2 linked regions of the Thiocapsa rosea genome follow. The protein of the gene in region 1 interacts with the protein of each later gene in a pairwise test. Links are inferred from orthologs where the notes say so. Each region holds a gene or a part of one and is shown in the gene's direction. Other genes may lie near its edges. The genes, in order: trkA and BDD21_RS05490.

Region 1 (10,504 bases):
TCATCGCGATGGACACGCCGGACCACGCCGCGGTCGCCGCCACGGTCGAGGCCAGTCGACTCATCGGCAAGCCCGACAAGGCGGCCTTGGTGAACGCACTGCTGCGTCGCTTTCTGCGCGAGCGCGAGACCCTCCTGGCCGAGGTCGATCAAGAGCCGGCCGTGCGTTGGCTCTTTCCCGAGTGGCTGCTCGATCGCCTGCGCGAGAACTGGCCGGAGGATTGGGAGCAGATCGTGCGGACCAGCAATGGCCGGGCGCCCATGAGTCTGCGCGTGAACCGCACCCGGACCGACCGGCGCGCCTATCTCGGCACGCTCGCTGCCGCCGGCATCACGGCGCGGCCCATCCCGGGCTGCGACATGGGCCTGACGCTCGATCAGCCGCGCCCGACCCATGAGCTGCCCGGCTTCGCGGAAGGCCTGGTTTCGGTGCAGGACGGCGGCGCCCAGCTGGCGGCCGATCTGCTGGATGCGCAGCCGGGACAGCGCGTCCTGGACGCCTGCGCAGCACCCGGCGGCAAGACCGCCGGCATCCTGGAACGTGCCGAGAACCGGCTCGATCTGCTGGCGATCGACAACGCCCCGACACGGCTCAAACCGATCCGCGACACGCTCGCGCGCCTGGGCCTGAGCGCCGAGGTCGCACTCGGCGACGCGGCCGAGCCCAGAGGCAGTTGGACCGCCCGGCCCTTCGATCGCATCCTGCTCGATGTCCCCTGCTCGGCCACCGGCGTGATCCGTCGCCATCCCGACATCAAATGGCTGCGACGCAACGCGGACATCCCGGCGTTGTGCGCCTTGCAGGATCGGATCCTGGAGGCAGCCTGGCCGTTGCTCGCCCCGGGCGGGCGGCTGCTGTATGCGACCTGCTCCCTGATCGCGGACGAGAACCAGCACCGCATCGCCGCCTTCCTGCAGCGCCATCCGGATGCGCGCGAGTGTGCGATCACGGCGACCCGGGGCCGCGCGCTCTCGCACGGCGTCCAGCTGCTTCCGCAGGACGGGGCGAACGACGGCTTCTATTTCGCGTTGATCGAACGACCGGTGTCATGACCCGGCAGCCCGCTGACCACTCGGGGAGATTGTTTCTGGCTGCGTTGCTTCTCGTGCCCGTGCTCTTGCTGGTGAGCGTCGAGGCGGGCGCGGCCAAGGACGGACTGCAGGTCGAGCAGGTCGAGACGCGACTCGTCGACGACATGTTTTTCATGAACGCCTTGCTGGACTACCGTTTCAGCGCCGAGGCGCTCGAAGCGCTCGAGAACGGCGTGCCGCTGACCATCCTGGTGCAGATTCAGGTCCGCCGGGTCGGGGCCTGGCTCTGGGAGGACAGCCGGGTCGATCTGCAGCTGCGCTACGCCATCCGCTACAAGCCGCTCTCGGAGCGCTACGAGGTCTACCGACTGCCCGGCACCGAGGGCCGCAGCTTCGTCAGCCGTGATGCGGCGATTCGCGCGCTCGGCGAGATCGCCGATCTGTCGTTGATCGGCGCGTCGAGTCTCGACGAGGACACGCACTACGAGGTCCACATCCGGGCCTCGCTCGACATCGAAGAGCTGCCGCTTCCGCTGCGTCCGATGGCTTACCTGAAACCGTCCTGGAAACTCTCCAGCGGGTGGAGCAAGTGGCCTTTAACGCCTTAGCACGTCTGCGCGGACTCGGCACCTTGCCGGTCGCGGCATTGATCCTGGCGCTCTTCGTCGTTCTGGTGCTGATGCGCGATGCGGTGGAGAACTCCGAGACCCTGAGCCGCGCCTTCGTGCCGCTGCTCTCGGTGGTGTTGGCCGGTCTGGGCGCGCTCGCCATCCTGGTCATCGTCAACATCGTGAAGCTGGTTCGCCGCTATCGCCGGCAGGCCGCCGGCTCACGCCTGACCGGGCGGATCCTGGTGCTCTTCGTGCTGGTCTCGCTGCTGCCCGTGGGCGTGGTCTATTACTTCTCCCTCGGGTTCCTGCTGCGCGGGATCGACAGCTGGTTTGACGTGGAAATCGGCCAGGCCATGCAGGACGCGCTGGTCTTGAATCAGGCCTCGCTCGATCTCAACCAGCGGGTCCTTGCGCGGTACACCGAGCAGCTCATCGCCGGGATCGAAGATCGCTCCTCGACCGCCATCGCGCTCAGTCTGAACAATCTGCGGCGTCAGGCCGGTGCCATCGAGCTGACCGTCTACGCCGACGGCGGTCAGGTGCTCGGCAACGCCAACGAGGATCCGACCCAGTTGGTTCCGAATCAGGCCGAGCGCGAGATCCAGCAAAGCGTGCGCGCCGGCAACAACTATGTCGGTCTGGAAAGCGACCTCAACGGCGAGCTGATCGTGCGGGTATTGGTGCAGGATCCGCGCGGACGGGGGATGCAGATGCAGGCGATCTTCCCGACCTCGGCGCGCATCACCGAGCTGTCCGAACGCCTGGAGGACGCCTACAATCGCTACACAGAGCTGGCGTATCTGCGCCAGTCATTGAAGCTGAGCTTCTCCCTGACCCTGTCGTTGGTGCTCCTGTTCGGCGTGATGGCCGCGGTGATCGCCGCCTTTCATATCGCTCGACGTCTCGTCGCGCCGGTGGCGGACATCGCCCGCGGCACCAGCGCGATCGCAGAGGGCGACTACGAGCAACAGCTCCCGCTGCCCAAGCACGACGACGAACTCGCCTTCCTGGTCGCCTCCTTCAATGCGATGACGCGACGGATCGCCCGGGCACGGGATGCCGCGAACCGCAGCCAACAGGCGGTGGAGACCCAACGCAACTATCTGGAAACGGTCCTGGGGCGACTGTCGTCCGGGGTCATCGCCTTGGATGCCGATCAGCGGCTGCGGACATCCAACCCCGCGGCGCGTCAGATCCTGTCGCTCACCTTCGCCGAGGACGAGCAGCCGGAGCTCTCGCGCGTGGAGCGCGAGCTGCCCTGGCTCACACCCTGGACCGAGACCGTGCGCGGCCATATCCTCGCCGGGGTGGATTGGCGCGCAGAGATCGAGCTCGATCGCGGCGAGACGCGACAGACCCTGATGTGCCGCGGCAGCCCCTTGCCGCTCTCGGACAACGAGCAGCGGGGTCACGTGGTGGTCTTCGACGACATCACCTCCCTGATCACCGCACAGCGCAACGCGGCCTGGGGCGAGGTGGCCCGGCGGCTGGCCCACGAGATCAAGAACCCCTTGACGCCGATCCAGCTCTCTGCGGAGCGCCTGCGCCATAAGCTGCTCGCCAAGGCCGACGAGGCGGATGCAAAGATCATCGATCGCTCGACCCGGACGATCGTCCAGCAGGTCGAGGCGATGAAGGCCATGGTGAACGACTTCTCCGACTATGCCCGGACACCGCATATCCGCGCCGAGCCCCTGGAGCTCGACCGGCTCGCCCAAGAGGTGCTCGACCTGTATCGCAGCGCCGGCACGAGCGCGCTCGAGGTCGCTTTGGGTGCGCCGGGGGTCGAGGTCCGCGGCGACCCGTTGCGCTTGCGTCAAGTGGTTCATAATCTGATCAAGAACGCGCAGGAGGCGATGGACGGACGCCCCGACGCACGCATCGCCGTGACGACGCGCGTCGTACGCGTGAACGGCACACCGCTCGTCGAGTTGGAGGTGGCCGACAACGGGCCCGGGTTCGAGGAGCGCCTCTTCGAACGCCTCTTCGAGCCCTACGTCACCACAAAATCAAAAGGAACCGGTCTCGGCTTGGCCATCGTCAAGAAGATCGTCGAAGAGCACCGCGGTATCATCAAGGTCGAGAATACAGGTCAAGGCGCGTTGATTCGGATCCGCCTGCCGATCCGGCAGGGGACCAAGCACGCGACCCAAGGCCGAGAACAGGACGAAAAGCTATGAGTGCAACGCACGTCTTGGTCGTCGACGACGAGCCCGACATCCGCGGTCTCGTGCAGGAGATCCTGGAGGACGAGGGCTATGCGGTGGCGAGCGCGGAGAACGGCGAATCCGCCCGGCATGCGCTGCGCGAGCGCCGTCCGGATCTGATCCTGCTCGACATCTGGATGCCCGATCTGGACGGCATCACGCTGCTGCGCGAGTGGTCGGAGGAGGAAGACGGTCTGCCCTGCCCGGTCATCATGATGTCCGGTCACGGCACCGTGGAGACGGCCGTAGAGGCGACCCGGCTCGGCGCCTACGACTTTCTCGAAAAACCGCTCTCGATGGCCAAGCTGCTGCTCACCGTGGAGCGGGCACTCGAGGCCGACAAGCTCCAGAAGGAGAACATCGGTCTCAAACGCCGCGCGCCCCAGGTGCACGAGCCGGTCGGGCGCAGCGCGACCCTGCAACGGCTGCGCGAGCAGGTCAAACGCATCGCCCAGCACGACACCTGGGTGCTGATCACCGGGGACGCCGGCAGCGGTCGGGAGACCTTCGCGCGTTATCTGCATTCACAGAGCGCACGCCGCGAGCGCCCCTTTGTCGATCTGAGCGTCTCCACACTCGCCGGGGGCAATGCCGCACGCGAGCTCTTCGGGACCGAAGACGGCGAGCACACCCATTACGGGAATCTGGAAAAGGCCGCGGGCGGGACCTTGCTGCTCGACGAGGTCGCCGACATGGAGCTGGATGCGCAAGCCAAGCTGCTCGGTGCGCTCGACACCGGATCCTTCATCCGCGTCGGCGGCGCCGAGCCGGTGCGCATCGACGTGCGGATCATCGCCGCGACCCAGCGCAATCTCGAAGAGGAGGTGCGTGCCGGGCGGTTCCGCGAGGATCTCTTCTACCACCTGAACGTCGTCCCGCTGAACATCCCGCCGCTGCGCGACCACGCCGAGGATGTCACCGATCTGCTGAACTTCTATCTCGACTATTTTGCGACCCACGAGAAGCTGCCCTACCGCCGTTTCAGCGTGGGTGCGCAAAATTATCTGCGCAACTACACCTGGCCCGGCAACGTGCGCGAGCTCAAGAACCTGGTTCAGCGGGTGCTGATCTTGGGCGCCGGCGACGAGATCAGTCAGAAAGAGGTCGAATCCGCACTCGGCGCACCGCCGCCTTCACAAGGGCAGGCACTGGAGGGGCTGGTCTCCTTCGATCAGCCGCTGCGTCAGGCGCGCGAGCAGTTCGAAAAGGCCTACCTCGACTATCAGCTCGAAAAGCACACCGGCAACGTCAGCAAGATGGCGAAGGAGGCCGGGATGGAGCGCACGCATCTGTACCGCAAGCTCCGTTCGCTGGGGATCGAAATCAAGGAGCGGCGTTGAAGTGCGTCAGGCGGGGCATGTCGAGGTCGGCACCTGCAACATCGATCCGGCGTACCTGCAGACCTTGGCACTGACGCACTTCAAGTATTTAATTTTTATTATTTTAAACCGCGTCGCGCCAATCGCTGCGTGGAGCGACGAGACCGCAAGCCCCCACTCCACAACACCGAAAACTCCGGACGCGGTTTAAATGAAGATCATCATCTTAGGCGCCGGACAAGTCGGGACCTCGGTGGCCGCCAATCTGGTCAGCGAGGCGAACGACATTACCGTCGTCGATCACAATCCGGATCTGCTCAGAGAGCTGCAGGACCGTTTCGATCTGCGCACCATCCTCGGCCACGGCGCGCACCCCGACGTGCTGCGTCGCGCGGGCGCGGAAGACGCCGACATGATCATCGCGGTCACCAACAGCGACGAGACCAATATGGTCGCCTGCCAGGTCGCCTACACCCTCTTCCATACGCCGACCAAGATCGCGCGGGTGCGGGCGCAGAGCTTTCTCGATCAACCCAAGCTGTTCGGGACCGATGCCCTGCCGATCGATTTTCCGATCAGCCCGGAGGCATTGGTCACCGAGTACATCCTGCGTCTGGTCGAGAATCCGGGCACCTTGCAGGTGCTCGACTTCGCCGGCGGGCGGATCCGTCTGGTCGCGGTCAGGGCCTATTACGGCGGGCCTTTGGTCGGGCACGAGCTGCGCACACTCCACGAGCACATGCCAAGGGTCGAGGCCAGGGTCGCGGCCATCTACCGACAGGATCGCGCCATCGAGCCCCAAGGCGATACCGTCATCGAGGCCGACGACGAGATCTTCTTCGTCGCCGCCCCCAAGCACATCCGTTCGGTCATGAGCGAGCTGCGGCGTTTGGATCGCCCCTACAAGCGCCTGATCATCGCCGGCGGCGGCAATATCGGCACCCGGCTCGCCGAGGCGCTGGAGCTCAACTACCGGGTGAAGATCATCGAGCGGGATCTGAAACGCTGCAAGCGCATCGCGGAGAATCTCGAGAAGACGATCGTGCTGCACGGCGACGCGGCGGATCGCGATCTGCTCCTGGAAGAGAATATCGAGAACACCGATGTCTTCTGCGCCGTCACCGACGACGACGAGGCGAATATCCTCTCGGCGATGCTCGCAAAGCGGCTGGGTGCCCGCAAGGTCATGGCCTTGATCAACCGGCCGTCCTATGTGGAACTGGTGCAATCCGGGGCCATCGACATCGCCATCTCGCCGCAGCAGGCAACCATCGGAAGCCTGCTCAAGCATATCCGGCGCGGCGACGTGGTCGTCGTGCATTCTCTGCGGCGCGGTGCGGCGGAGGCGATCGAGGCCATCGCCCACGGCGACGAGTCCTCCAGCAAGGTGATCGGGCGCAGCATCGAGAACATCCGGCTCCCGCGGGGTACCAGTATCGGCGCCATCGTCCGTGGCGACGAGGTGCTGATGGCGCACCACGACACCGTCATCGCCGCGGAAGACCACGTCATCCTCTTCCTTCAGGACAAGGCGCGGATCCCGGAGGTCGAGCGGCTGTTCCAGGTCGGGGTCACCTTCCTGTAAGGCGCCTAACTGCGTCGCATCTCGCGCATCCGTGCGATTCAACCGCGCCGACCGGCGCGATCCCCGAGTCTGTCTCTCGGGTTGCCGATTCGCATTGGCCGACCGGTTCCGGGTCCGGAGAATGGGCGGCCATGAATATCCTCCTCCGTATCCTCGCCCTCGTCGCGATCGCGATCCTCGTCGCCTTCGCCGTCATTCACCGATCGGACTCGACGCCGGACGCAACGGGCACAGCACTCCTCGATGTGGCCGAGCAAGGCGACCTCTCCGCCCTGAACGCACTCTTGAAGCCGTCGACGAAGGTCGACGTGCGCGACAGCTGCGACTGGACGCCGCTCATGAAGGCCGCACTCTACGGGCACGCCGATGTCGTGGAGCGCCTCCTCGAGGCCGGTGCCGACATCGACGCCCAAGACAAGGGCGGTTATACGGCCATGATGCTCGCGGCCTCGAACAATCACGCGACGATCGTGGATCGACTCTTGAGCAAAGGCGCCATGATCGATCACCAAGAGCAGACCGAAGGCTGGACGGCCTTGCTCTGGACCGCCGGCAAAGGCCACGCCGAGACCGTCGAGGTTCTGCTGCGCCGGGGTGCCGATCGGACCCTGAAGGACTTCGGGGGCAACACCGCCGAGGACCACGCCCGCGAGGCCGGATATGAGGCCGTCGCGGAGCAGCTCGCCGAACGGAGCCGCTAGGCCGCGTCCTGCATCGCCTGCGGTGATCGCTGATCGCAGCGGACACGGCGCTTGCGCAGACAAGGGTTGGCCCATAGTTCCGAAAGACATGCCCGGATGGGCAAGCCGAGCCGAAACACCCCGATGAACAGAAAAGCCCGTATCGAAGACACGTTGAAACACACCTTCGACCCCATGCATCTCGAGGTGGTCGACGAAAGTCACATGCACTCGGTCCCTGCCGGTGCCGAATCCCACTTCAAGATCCTGGTGGTCAGCGAGACCTTTGCCGACAAGACCCTGGTCGCCCGGCATCGTCTCCTTAATCGCGCCCTCAGCGGCGAACTCGAAGGCGGACTCCATGCCATCGCCCTTCATACTTGGACCCCGGACGAATGGTTCGCCAAAGGCGGCGTTGCACCCGAGTCACCGCCCTGCCAGGGAGGCTCGAAAGCCGGTTGACCGCAGAATCAGGCGCCCGGCCCCTGAAAACCCCATTACCAGATAAAAAAAGTATATTATTGGCGCACGCAGTGTGAACTCCTGTGCCATGCTTAAGGCAAGCCGGATGAGTTGAGGTCGGTTCGGGTTCGCAGCGTCAGCAAGGCTGTTGCTGATTGCCGGCTTCGGGGCGAGCACCCGTGCGGCAGCACAACGAAAATAAAAGCATGTCGCCCGGGTCCGCATTGGATCAGGCACGCTCTCGCAGGGTCCTGCCGCGAAGTGGCCTGAGGACTGAATGTGAGTCGATCGACATGAAGACATCGAACCTCTTCAACGCTCGCGCGTTGACCCGCCCATTGCTCGTCGCCTTCTCGTGCGCGAGTGTCGCCGCAGCGGCTGCGGACGTTTCGGACATCGAGCTGCGTCGCCTGTTCGAGCCGAGCACCAGCGAGCGTGCCGCCGAGGCCGAAGGCAAGATCTATATTTACGAGGGGCTGCGCGACATCGACGTCCAGCGGGCGATGGACGAACAATTCGGTCGCGTCGAGAACATGATGTTCATCGGCACGATCAAGACGGATGAAACGGGCAAGACAGCGCGTGACTCGAAGACAGGCGTAGCCGTGACGTCAGATGACGGCTGCTGAACCTGCGCTCGGTATACTCCGGGCAAGCGGCCGCGGTGCCTGGATGGTCGCCGTGGTGACTCGGACGCGGCCGACCATTCAAGGTCGGCCGCCCACCCGAAACGGCGCCCTTCGCCGGTACTCAGGTCACAACGCGCCGATTGATCGGATCCGCGAAATAGTCGTGCGTCATCCGAAAGACCACCGGACTGAGCAGGAGCAGTGCGACTAGATTGGGGATCGCCATCAGAGCGTTGAGTGTGTCGGCGACCAGCCAGATGAAGTCGAGTTCAAGCGTTGCCCCGACCGGAATGACCGCGACCCAGACCAACCGAAAGGGAACGATGGCATGGATGCCGAACAGGTATTCCATGCAGCGCTCGCCGTAGACGCTCCAGCCCAGGATGGTGGTGAAGGCAAAGAGCGCCAGCCCGAAGGTGACGATATACCCGCCGACCGACGGCAGGCCGGCGCTGAAGGCTGCGGCGGACAAGCCCGCCCCGGTCTCGCCGCTCATCCACTCGCCCGTCACCATAATCACGAGCCCCGTGATGGTGCAGATGATGATGGTGTCGATGAAGGTGCCGAGCATGGCGACCGTGCCTTGCTGGATCGGATCGTTGCTCTGTGCCGCCGCATGTGCAATCGGCGCGCTGCCGAGCCCTGCCTCGTTGGAGAAGATACCCCGGGCCACGCCCATCTGGATGCCCAGCATCAGGGTCGCACCGGCGAATCCACCCGCGGCCGCCGTCGGCGAAAAGGCATGCAGCACGATCTGGTAGATGGCCTCGGGAATCTTCTCGATGTTGAAGGCCAGAACCACCAAACCGCCGACGACATAGGCGATCGCCATGAAGGGCACCAGCTTCCCGGCGACTTGGGCGATCCAGCGAATTCCACCGATCAGGACCAACCCGACCATCACGGCCATCGCGATGCCCGACCAGAGCTCCGGAATCGCGAACTTGCCGCTGAGGGCGTGGGACACGGAATTGGCCTGGACCATGTTGCCGATCCCGAACCCGGCGAGCCCACCGAAGATCGCGAAGGCGGTGCCGAGCCAGAGCCAGCGACGGCCCAGACCGTTCTTGATGTAGTACATGGGGCCGCCGACATAGTTGCCCTTTTCGTCCACCTCACGGTACTTCACCGCGAGCACGCCCTCGGCATATTTGGTGGCCATGCCGACGAGTGCGGTGCACCACATCCAGAACAAGGCGCCGGGACCGCCGATGGCGATGGCCGTGGCAACGCCGGCGATGTTGCCCGTTCCGATGGTCGCCGCGAGCGACGTCATCAAGGCATTGAACGGCGTGATGTTGCCCTGTCCCTGTGCATGCCGTCCGGCCCACAGCATGCGGAAGCCGAACCCGAGCTTCAGCAGCGGCATCAAGCGCAAGCCGATCATCAGGAAGAGACCGGTTCCCAGGATGAGAACCAGCATGGGAGGGCCCCAGACGAGCCCGTTGATCGTGCCGACCCAACTCTCGATCGTCTCCACGTGACGCATCCCCCTTGAAGTGAGAACAAAAACCGGACGCAACTATACACGTCAACCCGGTCGAACGCCTTTGCCCTGCCCGCCCGATCCCCGTATCCTATCGCGCACGACTGCGGGATCGAGCAGCGCCTCCGTCTCGGCGACCGTCGCCCCCGGCGACAGGCTTGAAACCGCCGCCGCTTCACGCTGTCGAACCGCGCGGTTCCCGCCCGAACACATCATCCCGACTCACCACGCATGCCATATCGGCGACCCCGGCCTCATGAAACTCTTTGTCGACTTCTTTCCGATTCTCCTGTTCTTCGCCGCCTATAAACTCGAAGGCATCTACGTCGCGACCGGCGTCGCCATCCTCGCCTCGGCCATCCTGGTCGGCTGGTCGTGGATGCGGCGGCGGCATGTGGAGACCATGCCGCTGGTCACGCTCGGGTTGCTGGTGCTGTTCGGCGGGCTGACGATCGCCCTGCGCGACCCGATCTTCGTCATGTGGAAACCGACGA
Region 2 (10,533 bases), 1.7 Mb from region 1 along the record:
CGACTACGCGCGCCTGATCCGACGCGCCGATCAGAGCGCGGACGGCGTCACCTTGAAGAGCCATTTGCAGGAGGCACGCTGGTTCATCAAGAGCCTGGCCAGCCGCAACGACACGGTGCTGCGCGTCGGCGCGAAGATCGTCGAGATGCAGCAGGAATTCTTCGAGCACGGGGACGAGGCGATGAAACCGATGGTTCTGCGCGATGTCGCCGAGGCATTGGAGCTTCACGAGTCGACCGTATCCCGAGTGACCACGCAGAAATACATGCACACGCCGCGGGGAACCTTTGAGTTCAAGTATTTCTTTTCCTCGCACGTCAACACCGCTTCCGGCGGCGAATGCTCGTCGACCGCCATTCGTGCCCTGATCCGCAAGCTGATCGCCGGCGAGTCCGCGCGAAAGCCCATGAGCGACAGTAAGATCGCCCAAGAGCTCGGCGATCAGGGGATCAATGTCGCGCGGCGAACCGTCGCCAAGTACCGCGAGGCCATGGGGGTTCCACCCTCGAACGAGCGCAAGCGCCTGGATTGACAGGCCGTTTGAACCATAAGGAGTCACAAGATGCAGATCAACCTGACGGGTCATCACATCGACGTCACCGATGCGCTGAAAGGCTACGTCGACACGAAGTTCGAGCGCCTTGCGCGGCACTTCGACCACGTCATCAACGCTCACGTCATCCTGAGCGTCGAGAAGCTTGCCCAAAAAGCGGAGGCCACACTGCACATCAACGGCAGCAAGGTCTTTGCCGACTCGGTCCACGAGGACATGTATGCCGCAATCGACGGGCTGATCGACAAGCTCGATCGTCAGGTCCTGCGCCACAAGGAGAAGAAGAGCGATCATCGCGCAGCGAGCCCGAAGGTCAGCGAGATCGAGGAGTCGGATCAGACCTGACGCACCGGCGTTGTCAGAACGCCGCTGATACCTTCGAGGGGCGCTCTTGCCCCGTCGGAGGCGTTCAACGAACGGGATCGGGCACGAGGCCGGCATGCGGGATCGCCGGCCTCTGCCAGACATCCGAGGATAATCAGCATCCATGACCACACGCCCTTGCCCGCCGTCGCTGCGCGGACATCGATCCAAGAGCCACCAGCTGCAGCGCTGCGCGCCCGCAGCGCACGGGAGCCGATACCGATGCTCAGCCCCGATCTAATCAACGAGGCCCGTATCGGTCACGGCCTCGAGATTTCCAGCAAGAAGCGTTTGCTCGAAACCCTTGCCGAGCTACTCGCCAACGACCACCCCCGTTTGAGCACGGAGAGCGTCTTCGAGCGCCTCCTCGAGCGCGAACGCCTCGGCAGCACCGGACTCGGTCACGGTGTCGCCCTGCCCCATGCCCGGATCAAGGAGGTCTCTCAGGTGATCGGGGCCTTCGTGCAAACCGCCCGCGGGGTGGATTACGATGCAGCCGACGGCGAGCCGGTCGATCTGGCGTTCGCGCTCTTGGTTCCCGAGACCGCGACCGAGGAGCACCTGCAGCTGCTCGCCTATTTGGCAAGTCGCTTCAGCGAGTCGGCAACCCGCGCACGTCTGCGCGATGCGAGCTCGCCCACGGCCATTCTGGACCTTCTCAGAGCGACCTAGCCGTCAAGCGCGGCCGCCGGCGATGATCGAAAGTCTTCAATCCCTGATCTCGCAGACCGGGCCGCGGCTCAAGCTGCGCTGGCTCACGCCCGAGCCGGCGAGCCCGCGCCCGTTGCGCGGCGAGGATCCGGGACGTTCGAGGCAGTCGCTGATCGGCTCTCTGAACTGCATTCATCCCAATCGCCTGCAGGTCATCGGACACGCGGAGCTGCTCTACCTAGCAGAACTGGGCCGGACCGCCTTCGGCGAGACCGTGGAGAGGCTCTTCTCGGATCGTCCGACCGCCGTCATCTTCTCCGACGGCATCGACCCGGAGCCCGCCTTTCGAGAGGCCGCCGAGCAGACCCTCACGCCGCTGCTCGGCTCCTCCCTCGGCGACGAGGAGCTGATCAATCACCTGCGTTATTTCCTCACCCATGCCCTCGCCGAGCGCCGCACGGTGCACGGGGTCTTCATCGAGGTCCTGGGTATGGGCGTTCTGCTGGTCGGCGATCCGGCCGTCGGCAAGAGCGAGCTGGCGCTCGATCTGATCGCGCGAGGACATCGGCTCATCGCCGACGACGCACCCCGTTTCGCACGCATTGCCCCCGAGACCTTGGAGGGCACCTGCCCCGAGGCCCTGCGCGATTTTCTCGAGGTCCGCGGCCTGGGGATTCTCAACATCCGCGCCATGTTCGGAGAAGGCGCCGTCGTGCGCAGCAAGACATTGAACCTGATCATCGATCTTCAGCCGCTCGACAAACATCAACTCGAGTCGATCGACCGGCTCAGCGGCAGCCTCTCGGTGCGCAACATCCTCGGGGTTGCCGTCCCCAAGATCACGATGCCGGTCGCACCCGGCCGCAACCTGGCGATCCTGGTGGAGGCGGCCGTGCGACACCAGATTCTGCGCATTCGCGGATACGATGCCGGCGTCGATTTCATCGACCGCCAGGCGCGTGCCATCAGCATCGATCGACCCGACCCGCCGAGATCACCGTCATGACGCAAGCACCGGCAGAGGAACAGGCACGCGAACGACTGCCGAACGTCGGCAAGCCGATGAGGCTCGTCATCCTCAGCGGCCTGTCCGGCTCGGGCAAGAGCGTCGCGCTTCACACCCTGGAAGACGTAGGGTTCTACTGCATCGACAACCTGCCGCTGTTCTTGTTAGAGAATCTCGCCCTCGGGCTGCACGAGGGGCTGGATGATGCCTTCACCATGACGGCGGTCGGGATCGACGCCCGCACCAGTCCGAGCAGCGGCCCGGACGAGCTGCGACACCTTCCCGAGCTGGTGCACTCGGCGCGCGAGCGCGGCATCGGCTGCGATGTCCTCTTCCTCGACGCCCAGACCGAAACCCTGATCAAGCGCTTCAGCGAGACCCGCCGCAAGCATCCCTTGACCCGCGGCGATCGCTCGCTGCCGGAGGCGATCGCACTCGAGCGCCGACTCCTCGAGCCGATCCGAAGCTGCGCCGACATCCGTATCGACACCACCCAAACCAACGTCCACGAGCTGCGCGATCTCGTGCGCAGCCGTTTGGTCGGCGGCGCCTCGCCGAAGGCGTCCATCCTGCTGCAGTCCTTCGGTTTCAAGCACGGGGTTCCCCACGATGTGGATTTTGTCTTCGACCTGCGCAGCCTGCCCAATCCGCATTGGCAACCCGAGCTGCGGCGCTTGACCGGACGCGATCGTCCCGTGATGGAATTCCTCGATTCCGCGGACGCCTTTTGCCGAATGCGCGCCGACATCCAGGGATTCTTCGATCGCTGGATCCCCAGCTTCGAGACGGACGGGCGCAGCTATCTGACGATCGCGATCGGCTGCACGGGCGGGCAGCACCGCTCGGTCTTTATGACCGAATCCCTGCGGCATCATTTCGAGTCCAACGGCCATCAGGTGATGGTCCGGCATCGGGATCTCCCTTGAGCGTCGGCATCCTGATGATGACCCATCAGCCATGCGGCGCGGATCTGCTGCGGGTCACGACGGCGATTCTCGGCGAATGCCCGCCGGGGGTGGAGGCGATGGAGGTCGTCAACGATGTGCCCTGCGAGGTCGTGACGGCGGAAGCCGCCGAACGCTTGGAGCGGCTGGACACGGGCGAGGGCGTGCTGATCCTGACCGACCTCTACGGCTCGACACCGGCCAATGTCGCGGTATCGCTGCTCGCGATCCATGAGCAGGCGCGAGTCATTGCAGGACTGAACCTACCCATGTTGTTGCGCGCCCTGACCTATGCCTCGCTCGACCTGGATGACGTGGCCGAGAAGGCCTTGCAGGGCGGACGCGACGGCGTCTTGCTCTGCTCGCGACGAGACGACCGCGCATGATTCGCAAAGAGATCGAGATCCTCAACAAGCTGGGTCTGCATGCCCGTGCGGCCGCCAAGCTCGTGCAATGCGCCGGGCGGTTCGCCAGCCATGTCGAGATCGCGCGGCGCGGCCAAAGCGTCAACGGCAAGAGCATTATGGGCGTGATGATGCTGGCCGCGAGTCAGGGCACCCGGATCACGGTCGAGGCGGCCGGCGAGGACGAGGATGCCGCCATGGCCGCGATCGAGGCACTGATCGGCGACCGTTTCGGAGAGTCGGAATGACCACCGCCTTTCAGGGGATCGGCATCTCCACCAGTCGCTCGCTCGCGCTCGGACCCGCCTTCGTGGACGGGCGCGGCGGCCATACCGTCTCGCAATCCGCCATCGCGGCCGACCAGGTCGCCGCCGAGATCGAGCGGCTCGACGTGGCCGTCGCCGCCGCGCGTGGGGCCCTCAAAGCGGTGCGCAACCAGATCCCGCATCACACGCCGCTGAACATCGCAGAGTTCATCGACACGCACCTGCTGATGCTCGAGGACGCCGCCTTGGTCGAGGAGGTGCGTCGCATCGTTACCGAGCAGCTTTGCAATGCCGAGTGGGCGCTGCAACGGCAGCGCGACACCCTGGTGCGGATCTTCGACGAGATGGACGACCCCTATCTGCGCACCCGCCGCGACGACGTCGAGCATGTCGTCCAGCAGATTCAAGCCTTCCTGCAGGGCGCGGTCGAGCAAAACGAGCCATCCACCCGGGATCTGGAGGGCCGGGTCGTGGTGGCGCGCGACCTTGCGCCCGCGGAAGCGATCCTCCTGCGCCATCGCGGTGCGGTCGCATTCGTGACCGAATTCGGCGGGCCCATGTCCCACACCGCCATCCTGGCGCGTAGCCTCGGCGTACCCGCCGTGATGGGCATCCACAACATCACACGCTATCTGCGCCAGGGCGAGCTCATCCTGGTCGACGGCGAGACCGGCACCGTGCTGGCCGATGCCGACCCCCTGACACTGGACTTTTTCCGCGACCGCCTACGCGCCGCGGAGGCCCGTCAGTTACGTTTGCGCGGCCTGGTCGGCCGAGCTTCGGTCACACGCGACGGGGTCGAGATCGGCCTCCTTGCGAATCTCGAGCTCCCCGAGGACGTGGAGCTTGCGAAGGCCAACGGGGCCAGCGGGGTCGGACTTTATCGCACCGAGTTCCTCTACATGAATCGCCGGGATCTCCCCGACGAGGAGGAGCATCTGGCGAGCTACGCGGCGATCGTCGCCGGGCTCGGCGGGATCCCCGTGACCATCCGCACGCTGGATCTGGGCGTCGACAAACGCGTCGATACCCTGCTCGAGCCGGGTCCCGGGGTCTCGAACCCGGCGCTGGGACTGCGCGCGATCCGACTCTGCCTCAAGGAGCCCGATCTCTTCCGGCCGCAGCTGCGCGCGATCCTGCGCGCCTCCGCGATCGGCCCGATCCGGCTGATGCTGCCGCTCGTCTCCAACGTCCACGAGGTCGATACGGTTCTCGCGCTGATCCGGCAGATCAAGGGCCAACTCGACCGCGACGGTCTCGACTATGACCCGCAACTCCCGATCGGCGCCATGATCGAGGTCCCAGCGGCCGCACTTGCCGCACGCGCGCTCGCGCGGCGCCTGGATTTTCTGTCGATCGGAACCAACGACCTCATCCAGTACACGCTCGCGATCGACCGCCTCGACGACGGCGTCAACTATCTCTTCGACCCCACACACCCGGCCATCCTGCGCCTCATCCGCATGACCATCGAGGCCGCACGCGAGCTGAACCGACCGGTCAGCATGTGCGGCGAGATGGCGGGCGATCCGCGCTTCACCCGCCTGCTGCTCGGAATCGGGCTGCGCGAATTCAGCATGCAGCCGGGCGCCATCCTCGACGTTAAAGAGGTCCTGCTTCAGGCCGACACGCTCGACCTGATGCGCCGCACCGAAGCACTCTTCGCCCGTCTCGACGATACGGATCCGGGTGCGCTGATCGACGAGCTCAACGCGGCTTAAACCGCGTCCGGCGTTCTCAATCGGTGTCGGCCTGAAAACGGCACCCTCGACGACACCAAATGCCTTATCCCTGACGCGGTTTAAGGAAAGGAAAATCCAAGAGACGATGCAGAATCGAGGCGAACACCTTGATTCACTTGTAGGATGGGCAGAGCGTCAGCGAAACCCATCCTCCAAACCGCCGCGCTTCCGGGTTTCACTCCGATGCCCTTGGCGCGTGGAGGATGGGTTTCGCTGTGCTCGGTCGGTGCCGGGAGCGAGGCGTTGGCGCGTGGAGGATGGGTTTCGCTGTGCTCGGTCGGTGCCGGGAGCGAGGCGTTGGCGCGTGGAGGATGGGTTTCGCTGTGCTCTACCCATCCTACGGCTATCGGCTGTTTTTGAATCCTGTCCAAAATTCCTTAAACCGCGTCGCGCCGACGGTTGTTGGCCGCTGCGAGGCTGCGCCGACACGCCAACGATTCCAGGTCGTGCCGAACGCGGTTTAAGCACGCCAGCGGGAGAGGATCTCCATGCAGATCCGATTCATCTCCTCCGCGCGCTCTGAGCTATCGGCCTCGGTATAGGCGCGCAGCTCGGGCGCATTGCCCGAAGGGCGCAGGTGCGCGATCTCGCCGTTGACGAAGGTGATCCTCAGACCGTCGGTGCCATCCAGATCGGCGACCGGACCGAATGCAGCGCCGAAAACGGCCTGTGCGGCCGCCTTGTCTCGGGCAGGGTCGCCGCGGTGGATCTCGGCAAGACGCGCCCGTGCGATCTCGGTCGGGAAATCCTTCAGACGATCGCTCCACGTGAAGCGACGCGGGAGATCGGCGGAGAGGGCCGACACGGGTTTCCCCTGCTCCACGGATGCACGCAGGATGGCGATCGCGACCAAAACAGCATCCCGTGTCGGCAAGGCCGGCAGGATGCGACCGTCCTGCTCGATGTCGGTCGCGAGTAGAAAGCCGCCGTTCGCCTCGTAGCCGACCACCCGGTCCATGCCGCGGTCGACGAGATTCTGCATCCCTTCGATGACGAAGGGCGATCCGATCCGGGTGCGCAGCACCGTTTCGAAGCAGCCGGATCGCTCGACCGCCGTGTTGCTGCTCACGGGTGTCACCACCCCGCGGGCGCCGAGTTGGCGCGCACACAGGATCCCGGCGATGTCACCGCGCAACCATTCTCCCGTCTCGTCTCCGACCAGCGGACGGTCGCCGTCCCCGTCGGCGGAAACCAGGGCATCGAAACGCCCCGTCGCGGCCCAGTCGCGCGCAAGAGAAACCTCTTCGGGACGAATCGCCTCGGTATCGACAGGGACAAAGACCTCCGAGAACCCCAGCCGCGTCACGCGTGCGCCGAGCCCCTCCAGCACATCGACATAAGCGCCCCGAGCAACGCTGGAGTGCTCGTAGACGCCGACGTGCAGGCCGCTCAGACAGCCCGACGGGAAGAAATCCAGGTAGCGATCGAGGTAGTCTCGATAGGCGAGCGGATCCTCCTCGGGAAGCGCATCGGACTGGTCTTCGACGAAGGCGCCGGCCGTGTCGAACAGCGTCTCGGCAACCTCGAGCGGTTGTCCGCGGATGCCCTCCTCGTCGCGCTTGAGGATCTCGCCTGTCGGCAGATTAAACTTGATGCCGTTGCGATCGTCCGGGATGTGGCTGCCGGTCACCATCAGGCTTGGAGCACCGCGCGCCAACCCCCAGGCGGCAACAGCCGGACTCGGGATACGCCCGAGGTAGCGAGGTCGACAGCCGAGGTCCAGCGCCGCCCGGGCGCAGGCAACCAGGATCCTGCTCGTGCTGGGCCGCAGATCACCACCCAACCCGACCTCGGCATTCGGTGCGAGCGCGCCGCTCGCGCGAAGATAGCCGAGAAAGCCAGCGGTATAGGCATAGCACACCCGATCGGTCATCGCCTGCACCAACCCGCGGGCACCGCTGGTTCCGAACGCCACGCCGCTCATGGTCATCAAATCGCCGATCTGCATACAGACTCCTCGTGTCGATTTCGGGGTATCGAAACCCTCACGGCCTATCCTATCCCGGAAGCGCTTCCGTGGCTCGCATCGGCGCCATTCGTCGGGGAACGGGGGATGCGCTCCCCGGTCAACCCACCCGGGGGGGTGTCCCTCGGGGTCACGGATCGGTTAAGCTCGGGCACACCGTCGGCCCCGCGTCTCGGGCATCGAGCCGCCCTACGAGAACAATTCGGCGATGATTCCCGGCGGACACGGCGACTGCGCGGTTGCAGCATCAAGGATCGAGACTTGGTCACGCCCGGCAACGCATGCCCGGTCACGCTGACCCGAGTCAAAGGCGATGGATCCGCCGACCTTCACAGACGACTACCACTTAGAGGACTACTTCCATGCCCGACACGTCTCGCATGATCCCTCTTGTCTCGGCGGCGACGCTGGCACTCGTCATCGGCCAAAGTGCGTTCGCCGATCCGCAGGCGACCGACACCAGCCAGGCCCCGGCTGAACCGACGAACGAGCCGGCTCCGGCTCCGGACGCTGCACCGGCCAGCGCACCGGCACCCGGCGAAGCAGCCCGAGCCGCGGCCGAGGAACGTCGCGCCGCCATCATGGCGGAACGCGAGCAACGCTACGAAGAGCTGCGCGCGCGAGCCGCGGAGATCGGCCTGGCGCTTCCCGAAACACCGCCATGGGAGTCGGCCGAGCGGCCGCCGATGCCCGAGCCGCCGGCCATGCCCGAGCGTCGCGGCATGTCGCCCGAGGACATGGAGGCGATGCGCGAGCAACGACGGGCGATGCGTGAACAGATGCGTTCCATGACCCCCGAGGAACGCCGCGCCATGCGCGACGCCCATTGGCAGCAAATGCGCGCCGACGCGGAGGAACGCGGAATCGAGATGCCCGAGACCCCGCCCTGGGCCGAGGCCGAGCAACGCCGCAAAGAGATGGAGGAGCAATTCGAGGCCTATCGCAAGACCGTCGAGGCGATGAGCGAGGAACAGATCGAGGCGGCCCGCGCCCTGTTCGGAAGCCCACCCCCGATGCCCGAGATGCCGCGCATGCCGCCACACGGCGGCTATGAGCCTCGGGGCTACGGATACGGTTACGGCCCACAGGGCGGCTATCCGGGCGGCATGGGCCATCCGCCCATGATGCCCGGTTACGACCAGGGTCCGCCTCCGCAGGGCATGGGTCAGTGATCGAGGGACGCTGAAGCGGACCGAGGGTGCCGGCTCGATTTGACCGGCGCCCTCGCCCCCCCCGGACAGACTGCAATCAGTCGAGATCCGGCAGCCCGGCGGGTGACGTCGCGCTGCCCACCTCCAGCCAGCCATCGAGCAACCGCTGGACGGACTCCACACCTTGTCGCTTCAGGGCCGAGAACAGCATCACCTCGACCTTCCCCACCATAGCCGAAACGGCCTGCTCGACCGCATGCTGCGTTGCGCGGGCCGCCCCGGTCTTGAGCTTGTCCGCCTTGGTGAGCAACACGAGCATCGGCAGATCGGCTCGCCCGCCCCACTCAAGCATCTGGCGGTCGAATTCGGCCAGCGGATGACGGATGTCCATGACGACGACGAGACCGCCGAGTGAGCGGCGCTGCTCAAGATAGGCCGCCATATGCTGCTGCCAATCATGCTTGATCGCATCCGGAACCTTTGCGTATCCGTAACCGGGGAGATCGACCAGGCGACGTGCCTCGTCCAGCTCGAAAAAGATGAGCTGCTGCGTCCGTCCGGGTGTCTTGCTCGTGCGCGCGAGCGCGTTTTGATGGCAAAGTGCATTGATCGCACTTGACTTGCCGGCATTCGACCGCCCCGCGAAGGCAACCTCGCGACCCTCGTCAGGGGGACATTGATCGACCCGTGCGGCGGCCGTCAGGAAGTGGGCGCGTTGGTAGAATGGATTCATCGTCAGCGGGGACCGGACGCGGTTTAGCTCCAGCATTTAGAGCCGCAAAAGTGCAGGTGATCCCAGATGCGGGTCGACCAGGACGGCGTTTGGTGTCGCGACAGGGCGCCGGCGGCGAGAAAGAACCGACTGTAATCCTGATCGCTGTGCAGGATGTGATCGAGCAGCCAATGCTTGAGGTGCCGCATCAGTCCATCGTCGATCGGCGCCTGCTCCAGATCCAGTCTGCGCTGCAGATCCAGCATGCTGCGGATCAGACCTTCGTGCTGCCCCTTGTGGCGCTCGTAATCCGGATAGCCGAAGATGCGCATCAGGCTCTCCTCGACGGCGAAATGGATCTTGGTGTACTCGGCGAGCCTGCCGAGAACCTCGAGCTGCCGCTCGCGTTCGATACCCGCGACAACCGCATCCTGCAGCTCGTTGATCAGGTCGATCAGGGCTTGATGCTGTGCGTCGATCTCGTCGATGCCGACGCTGAGCGCGGCTGACCACTCCACGAATTGAGTCATTGCTTTTTCCATGACGCGACCGGCTCGTCCGAACCAGCTTGGCCGGGATTGCCTGCCAGGGGATTGCCTGCCGGGGAATCGACGGCATCCGGATCGCCGTTAACGGCAGGCGCGACGCCGCGAACCCAGCGCCCGGATTGGCCTCCCTCCTTCTCGAGCAGGCGTACACCCTCGATACTCATGCCCCGATCCACCGCCTTGCACATGTCGTAGATGGTCAAAAGACTGATCTGCACCGCGCAGAG

What was found.
Region 2: the proteins of trkA (region 1) and BDD21_RS05490 interact in binary tests that used the Escherichia coli proteins (3 or more experiments, as listed by UniProt). The link is inferred for Thiocapsa rosea from one-to-one orthologs.

What each region holds. Positions count from the first base shown.
Region 1 is NZ_RBXL01000001.1:2,848,038-2,858,541, reverse strand. What follows is about bases 4,748-7,566. They hold trkA (Trk system potassium transporter TrkA), read left to right. Parts: upstream 4,748-5,379; coding sequence 5,380-6,753; downstream 6,754-7,566. Other genes in these bases: BDD21_RS12645 (ankyrin repeat domain-containing protein), read left to right, coding at 6,885-7,454; BDD21_RS12660 (sigma-54-dependent transcriptional regulator), read left to right, coding at 4,748-5,189. In the rest of the region: 16S rRNA (cytosine(967)-C(5))-methyltransferase RsmB, read left to right, coding at 1-1,052; BDD21_RS12670 (DUF4390 domain-containing protein), read left to right, coding at 1,049-1,639; BDD21_RS12665 (sensor histidine kinase), read left to right, coding at 1,621-3,822; more of BDD21_RS12660, read left to right, coding at 3,819-4,747; BDD21_RS12640 (BolA family protein), read left to right, coding at 7,578-7,895; BDD21_RS12635 (hypothetical protein), read left to right, coding at 8,075-8,524; BDD21_RS12630 (alanine/glycine:cation symporter family protein), read right to left, coding at 8,646-10,004; BDD21_RS12625 (inner membrane-spanning protein YciB), read left to right, coding at 10,267-10,504. UniProt on the Escherichia coli protein: Part of the constitutive potassium transport systems TrkG and TrkH. May regulate the transport activity of TrkG and TrkH systems. Binds to NAD(+) and NADH.
Region 2 is NZ_RBXL01000001.1:1,189,783-1,200,315, forward strand. The notes cover bases 16-2,863. They hold BDD21_RS05490 (PTS sugar transporter subunit IIA), read left to right. Parts: upstream 16-1,138; coding sequence 1,139-1,588; downstream 1,589-2,863. Other genes in these bases: BDD21_RS05480 (RNA polymerase factor sigma-54), read left to right, coding at 16-532; hpf (ribosome hibernation-promoting factor, HPF/YfiA family), read left to right, coding at 563-898; hprK (HPr(Ser) kinase/phosphatase), read left to right, coding at 1,611-2,573; rapZ (RNase adapter RapZ), read left to right, coding at 2,630-2,863. Outside these bases: more of BDD21_RS05480, read left to right, coding at 1-15; more of rapZ, read left to right, coding at 2,864-3,499; BDD21_RS05505 (PTS sugar transporter subunit IIA), read left to right, coding at 3,496-3,903; BDD21_RS05510 (HPr family phosphocarrier protein), read left to right, coding at 3,900-4,169; ptsP (phosphoenolpyruvate--protein phosphotransferase), read left to right, coding at 4,166-5,908; BDD21_RS05520 (phosphomannomutase), read right to left, coding at 6,390-7,877; BDD21_RS05525 (hypothetical protein), read left to right, coding at 8,276-9,067; yihA (ribosome biogenesis GTP-binding protein YihA/YsxC), read right to left, coding at 9,144-9,779; BDD21_RS05535 (bacteriohemerythrin), read right to left, coding at 9,803-10,288; cyclic pyranopterin monophosphate synthase MoaC, read right to left, coding at 10,285-10,533. UniProt on the Escherichia coli protein: Seems to have a role in regulating nitrogen assimilation.